DNA from 2 places in the Pararhizobium sp. DWP1-1-3 genome. Region 2 is predicted to be linked to the other one. Evidence: riboswitches for the same ligand, from Rfam matches in the RefSeq annotation. Region 2 holds a riboswitch; the other holds the start of a gene.
What was found. A riboswitch is a leader RNA that binds a small molecule or an ion and turns the genes downstream of it on or off. The one in region 2 is predicted to bind S-adenosylmethionine.
Positions count from the first base shown of each region.

Region 1: linked by a shared signal. The riboswitch ahead of ACP7BS_RS24970 (O-succinylhomoserine sulfhydrylase) and the one ahead of metA (homoserine O-acetyltransferase MetA) in region 2 are both predicted to bind S-adenosylmethionine.

Region 1 is NZ_JAFCTR010000016.1:99,814-103,215, forward strand. Features, by position in the region: gene ACP7BS_RS24950 (glycosyltransferase) at 1-174, shown strand, start outside; gene ACP7BS_RS24955 (hypothetical protein) at 203-487, opposite strand; tRNA gene ACP7BS_RS24960 (tRNA-Gly) at 545-618, opposite strand; gene ACP7BS_RS24965 (2'-deoxycytidine 5'-triphosphate deaminase) at 685-1,782, opposite strand; SAM riboswitch at 1,891-1,969, shown strand; gene ACP7BS_RS24970 (O-succinylhomoserine sulfhydrylase) at 2,014-3,198, shown strand; gene ACP7BS_RS24975 (hypothetical protein) at 3,401-3,402, shown strand, end outside.
Region 2 is NZ_JAFCTR010000018.1:75,395-78,796, reverse strand. Features, by position in the region: gene ACP7BS_RS26115 (GNAT family N-acetyltransferase) at 1-450, opposite strand, end outside; gene metA (homoserine O-acetyltransferase MetA) at 447-1,373, opposite strand; SAM riboswitch at 1,448-1,525, opposite strand; gene ACP7BS_RS26105 (DUF4345 domain-containing protein) at 1,742-2,173, shown strand; gene ACP7BS_RS26100 (diguanylate cyclase) at 2,297-3,402, opposite strand, start outside.

The DNA of each region.
Region 1 (3,402 bases), on a different contig from region 2:
AGCCGGATGACTGCCCGCGAAAAACGGGCTGTCGGCTGGCGCTGGATTTTCGTGCCTTTGTACTGGCTGTTTATGTCCCTGGCCGCATGGAAGGCCCTGCTAGAGTTGCGGACGGCTCCGTTTTCCTGGAACAAGACGCCGCACCTTCCAGTCTGCCACCCCGGTGAAAGCTGATGGTTCCGGGCGTTTGGACGGCTGGGGTCTATTCGGATGGAGGCTTTTTTCCGAGAAAATGCAGCGTGTCGCCCTCCACCGGCGGAGCATCAATGTCGAGTTGCGGCTCAACCAACGGCGTGAACACCTCATCCTGGTAACGCTTCAGGACATGTTCGATCCGGTCGTATCGTGTCATGACCGCGATGATCTCGGGCAGCATCCCCTCGCGGAATTCGTTGGTGGCGCTGAAAAATTTGAACTCGTTTGCCAACTCATCCTTGAGCTGATCTCGTTCCTCTTCCAAACGAATGCGCTTTGTGGATTTTTCCATGGCCGGAACGGCGCTTCCTTGTTCAAGATGGATACGCCTGCAATATCTGAAATAAAGTGGAGCGGGTAGCGGGAATCGAACCCGCACGATCAGCTTGGGAAGCTGACAAGCTACCACTACATCATACCCGCCTTGCCCCCGAGGTTTCCACCAAGCATGGCTGCCTGTCAAGGCGGCAGCCGCTTTTCCGGCGGAATTTACTCCGAACGGAAATGCTTGGAGAGTTTCAGGCCCTGGGCCTGATAGTTGGAACCGAGACCGAGGCCGTAAAGACCTTCTGGGCGCTCGATCATGTGCTCGTAGACCAGGCGGCCGACGATCTGGCCATGCTCGAGGATGAACGGCACTTCGTGACTGCGGACTTCCAGCACGGCGCGGCTGCCCTTGCCGCCGGCCGAGACGTGGCCGAACCCGGGGTCGAAGAAGCCGGCATAATGGACACGGAATTCGCCGACCAGCGGATCGAACGGCGTCATTTCGGCGGCATAGAGCGGCGGCACATGCACGGCTTCGCGCGAGACGAGAATGTAGAACTCGTCGGGATCGAGGATCAGTTCGTCGCGGCCGCGGCTGTAGAGCGGTTCCCAGAAATCGAAGATGCCGTGCTCGGCCTTCTTGTCGACATCGATGACGGCGGTGTGGTGCTTGCCGCGATACCCGATCAGGCCATCGGCACCGGTGCCCTTGAGATCGATCGACAGCGCAATGCCGGCCCCGGAGACGTTGGGCTTGTCGCTGGCGACGAGCACGTCGCTTTCATGCAGTGCCAGCACTTCGGTTTCGGTGAGCAGCGCATGGCCGATGCGGAAGCGGATCTGCGACAGGCGCGAGCCGCGCCGGACAATGACCGGGAAGGTGCGCGGGCTGATTTCGAGATAGAGCGGGCCGGAATAGCCGGCCGGGATCTTGTCGAATTCCTGGGCGCGATCGGTGATGACGCGGGTAAAGATGTCGAGACGGCCGGTCGAGCTTTTCGGATTGGCCGAGGCGGACATTTCCGGTGAAAGATCGAGGCTTTCCATCAGCGGCACGATGTAGACGCAGCCGGTTTCCAGCACCGCCCCTTCGGACAGATCGATGACGTGCAGCTTCAACCGGTCGAGCTTGTCGGCCACCAGATGGCCGGGACCGGGCATGAAGCTGGCGCGCACACGAAAGGCGATCGAGCCGAGACGCAGGTCAAGGCTGGCCGGCTGGATCTGGTCGGCATCGAGCTTTGCCTCGCTTTTCAACCGTCCCGCATCAAACAGCGCAGCAATGGCGCGATCGGCTAGAATGCCTGTGGCCCTGGTCATTTCCATCGTCCTCTTTGCCGCACCCGGCACGTCATAACCCAAATTGTCCCTGTGACATATCTTCTTGTTCGCGGGAATTGACGCAAGCGCGGCTAATCAGTAAATACTGACTTATCCCGTGGTGATTTGGCCGGTCGGCTTGCAGCCACGTAAAACAAATAGCTAAAAAGGCCGGGTTTGAAACCGGCTTGCTTTACGCGGCCGGTTTTTTTGTTTTGAAAGAGACAATCGATGAGCAACAATTGGCGCCCCGCGACACAGCTCGTTCACGGCGGCACGACCCGTTCAAACCATGGCGAAACCTCCGAAGCCATCTTCATGACGCAGGGCTTCGTCTACGACAGCTCGGAAGCGGCGGAAGCGCGCTTCAAGGGCGAGACGGACGGCTTCATCTACGCCCGCTACGGCAGCCCGACCAACGACATGTTCGAAAAGCGCATGTGCATGCTGGAAGGCGCCGAAGATGCGCGCGCCACCGCATCCGGCATGGCTGCGGTTTCCGCCGCAATCCTCTGCCAGCTGAAGGCCGGCGATCATATCGTTGCGGCCCGCGCCCTGTTCGGCTCCTGCCGCTGGGTGGTCGAAACGCTGGCGCCGAAATACGGCATCGAATTCACGCTGATCGACGGGCGTTTCCTGGAAAACTGGGAAAAGGCCGTCAAGCCAAACACCAAGGTGTTCTTCCTCGAAAGCCCGACCAATCCGACGCTGGAAGTGATCGATATCGAAGGCGTCGCCAAGATCGCCGATCAGATCGGCGCCAAGGTCATCGTCGACAACGTCTTTGCGACGCCGCTGCTGCAGAAGCCGCTGGAACTGGGCGCCCATATCGTCGTCTACTCCGCCACCAAGCATATCGACGGCCAGGGCCGTTGCCTCGGTGGCGTGATCCTGTCCGACAAGGAATGGATCAACGAGCACCTGCACGACTATTTCCGCCACACTGGCCCGGCCCTCTCGCCATTCAATGCCTGGACGCTGTTGAAGGGCATCGAGACGCTGCCCTTGCGGGTGCGCCAGCAGAGCCAAAACGCGTCGCGTGTCGCCGATTTCCTCGCCGAGCAGAGCCAGGTCGCCAAGGTGATCTATCCCGGCCGCAAGGACCATCCGCAGGCCGATATCATCGCCCGGCAGATGAAGGGCGGCTCGACGCTGGTTTGCTTCGAGCTGAAGGGCGGCAAGGAAGCGGCCTTTGCGCTGCAGAACGCGCTAGACGTGGTGCTGATCTCCAACAATCTCGGCGATAGCAAGAGCCTGATCACCCATCCGGCAACGACAACGCACAAGAACCTTTCCGATGAAGCCCGCGCGGAACTCGGCATCTCGCCCGGCACCGTGCGCTTCTCGGCGGGGATCGAGGACAGCGAAGACCTGATCGAGGATTTCGCCCGTGCTCTGAAGTCGGTTCAGGCCTGATCAATCCTGCCTCCTCCCCACCGGTTGGCTGGGGGGAGGCACCGGTATACTTAATCATATTCTCGTATACAGGCGCTGATTTATAGAAATTCAGTTTTGAATTCAGCGGGATGCGCGCGCTTCTCGTCAGGAAGCTTAGCCACATAATACCCAAATTCCATTTTTTGCCATAGCGTGGCCCTGCGGCATCAGGAGAGCAAGGAT
Region 2 (3,402 bases):
AAACGTCTTCTGGTAGACGATGAAAGGCGTCTTGCCGGCGATCCGGTCATAGAGCTTGCGGGCATTGGCGTTGAAGTCCTGGGTCATCCAGTAGACCTCCTCGGCCTTTTCAGCGTTTGCGCGGGCATAGACGGCCTCGATCAGCGCCCGGCCAATTCCCTGTCCGCGCACGTCCGGATCGGCGAACAGGTCCTGCAGGTAGCAGATCGAATTCTCGTGCCAGCAGGATCTGTGAAACAGGAAGTGCGCAAGGCCGACCGGCTTGCCGTCGAGAACGGCCAGAAATCCGGCATATTCATGGGCTGCACCGCTCAAGAGCCGTGAAAAGGTGAGGGCGTAGATCTTTTCCGGCAGGGTGGTTTCGTAGAAGGCGAGATAGGCCTTCCACAGACGGCGCCAGTCCTGTTCGTCACCGGGCTCGACCTGGCGGATGATGAGGGGTGCGGTCAGCGTCTGTCCTTCCCGATATCGGCGAGATCATAGGATGTCGTCTGATAGATATCGTTGATCCAATTGCCGAACAACAGGTGTGCGTGGCTGCGCCAGCGGTTCTGCGGCGTCAGCGTCGGATCATTGTGGGGAAAGTGGTTGTGCGGCATCTTGATCGGCACGCCGGCATCGACATCGCGGAAATATTCGTCCGACAGCGAGGTCGAATCATATTCGACATGGTTGAAGACATAGAGCCGGTTGCCTGCCTTCTCGTGCACGAAGCAGACGCCCATTTCGTCGGATTCCATCAGGATTTCCAAACCGGGTTTCTGCTCGATATCGGCGCGGCGCACCTCGGTCCAGCGTGATACCGGGATCTGGAAATCATCGGAAAAGCCGCTGAGATAGGGCGAGGACGGGTTGAGATTGTGATGGCGATAAACGCCGAATGCCTTTTCCTTCAACGTGTATTTCGGCACGCCATGAAAATGGTAGATCGCCGCCATGGCGCCCCAGCAGATGTTCAGCGTCGAATGGACGTTGGTATGGGTCCAGTCGAGAATCTGCTGCATCTCGTTCCAGTAGGTGACGTCTTCATAATCCAGCGTTTCGACAGGGGCGCCGGTGATGATCAGGCCATCGAACTTGCGGTGCTTGACCTCTTCCCAGGTCTGGTAAAAGGCCAGCAGATGCTCTTCCGGCGTGTTCTTGGCCTTGTGGCCGCCCAACCGGATGAGCGAGAACTCGACCTGCAGCGGCGAGGCGCCGACGAGGCGCGCCATCTGCACTTCGGTCTTGATCTTGTTCGGCATGAGATTGAGCAGGCCGATCTGCAGCGGCCGGATGTCCTGGCGGATCGCCGCAGTTTCGGTCATCACCCGCACGCCCTCTTTGACGAGGGTTTCATAGGCGGGAAGCGTATCGGGAATCTTGATGGGCATGGGGCAACACTCGGCTCTACGAACATGCCGGAACAAAAAACCGGCAACGATACAAATCGCAACCGGCCCCGCTTGCTTGCGCATGCACGGCCCTTTAGCGACTTATTTAACGTGGCTGCAAGCCGGCCGGCCAAATCACCACGAGTGCCTCAATAGCGCCTGTTCGCCTGCGAATCAATATGCATCACCCATGTCCGTGAAACCGGCGCCGCGGCGATTGCCGGCGGCAGGTTTTCTTGAAGCGGCGATGGGGGAATGCGGGCGGCAGTCCCGTGAACCGCCAGATGCCGTGTTCACGCCGATGTGTTCGCGAACCTGAAACCCGGCGGCTGCCGCGTCCGTACCTCTGATGATGTCAGGAGGATACGATGCCCAGTCTTGCCTATCAGATCAGCCCGGCCGATTTCCGGCAGCGGCGCATGCTGCAGGCGACCATCGCCGTCCTTGCAATGCTACCGGTGTTTGCCGGGCTGGCGGGCGTGGTGATGGGACCCGGCTTTCTCGGCGAAAAGACCCCGCCCGTCGATCTCGCCAGCCATGTGCGGTTCCTGTCCGGGCTTTTCCTTGCCCTAGGCATCGGCTGGTACAGCTGCATTCCGGCGATCGAGACCAAGGCCGAGCGCATCCGGATTCTGGCGATCCTGACCGTCAGCGGCGGGTTGGCGCGGCTGTATTCGCTGATTTCCGATGGTCTGCCCTCGGCCGGGCATGTGCTCGGCCTTGGCATGGAGCTTGTCGTCGTGCCCTGCCTGGTCGTCTGGCACGGGCGGGTAGCAGCGCTGAGCCAAAGCCGGGGCTGAGCGAGGTCGCGCGGCAATCGGCGTCTTCCTTCCGGTCAGAAAACGGGCGGAGGCGATTGCCGCAAGCGGCGGGTGGGGCGATCCTGGCGTGGCTGGGAGGATCGTCTCACCCTTTTTTTGCGGTCAGCCACGGGCTGTTGCGTTTCTGGAGGATTCTTCCCCGAAAACGGTCACTGGATCAGAGCCGATGCAGACGCGGTTGCGGCCGGAATTCTTGGCCTCGTAAAGAGCTGCATCCGCCTCTGACATCAACGTCGCATTCGGCTTCTGCCGGTCGTCATCGCGGTGGGCAAAACCGATGCTGACGGTGACCATGCGGCGGATCTTGCGGGCATGAAGGGTGAGGAGAGACTGGACATTGCCGCGCACCAGCTCGGCCACTTCGACCGCCTGCTCCTGCGAAAGGTCGCCGAGAATGATGGCGAATTCCTCGCCGCCAAAGCGGGCGGCCAGGTCGCGGCCGGGCCGGATGCTGGTCTGCAGCGCATCGGCCACCAGCACCAGGCAGAGATCGCCGTCGACATGGCCAAAGCTGTCATTGTAGGACTTGAAGTGGTCGATATCCACGATCAGAAGGCTGCTGCGGCCCGCGCTTGCGCGCATGAAATTCATCAACTGCCGGCGGTTGGCCAGCCCCGTCAACGGATCGGTCAGCGTCTCGACGATCAGCTCCCGGTTGGCCCGCTCCAGCGCTGCGCCATGGTCCGCAAGCTCTTCGGCCAGCTGCTTGTTTTCCAACGACAGGCGCAGCGCAAGAGTGAGCTGCGATCCCATGCCTCTGGCGATGATGGCCAAGGCAATGCATAGCAGCACCGAGGCGAGGGCGAGCAGTTGGCCGTATTCGATATCGCCTGATGCCAGCGTGATGGCAAACAGCGTGAAGATCGGTACCTGGAAAAGATTGTATGCCGCACCGTAGACGATGGCCGGGAAGGTGCAGGTGACAGCGCCCATTGCCAGGCAGCAGATGACCAGCGTCTGGTGATCGTCACCGATGGTCAGCATCCAGGCGCCGCCGACACCCCAGGCCGTACCGGCAGTGAGATAGATGGCCTTGACGAGATGCGACCAGGCAACCGGCCCCCAGCCTTGCGGAATACCCTTGTGGCGCAGCACCGCGCTGGCGATGTGCGCGAGCGCCGGCACGCAGACGATGGTAAACCAGACCAACAGGCCCGATTGCGTCTGCGGCGCCCAGTAGGCCGCCAGCGCGATCAGCCCGCCGAATA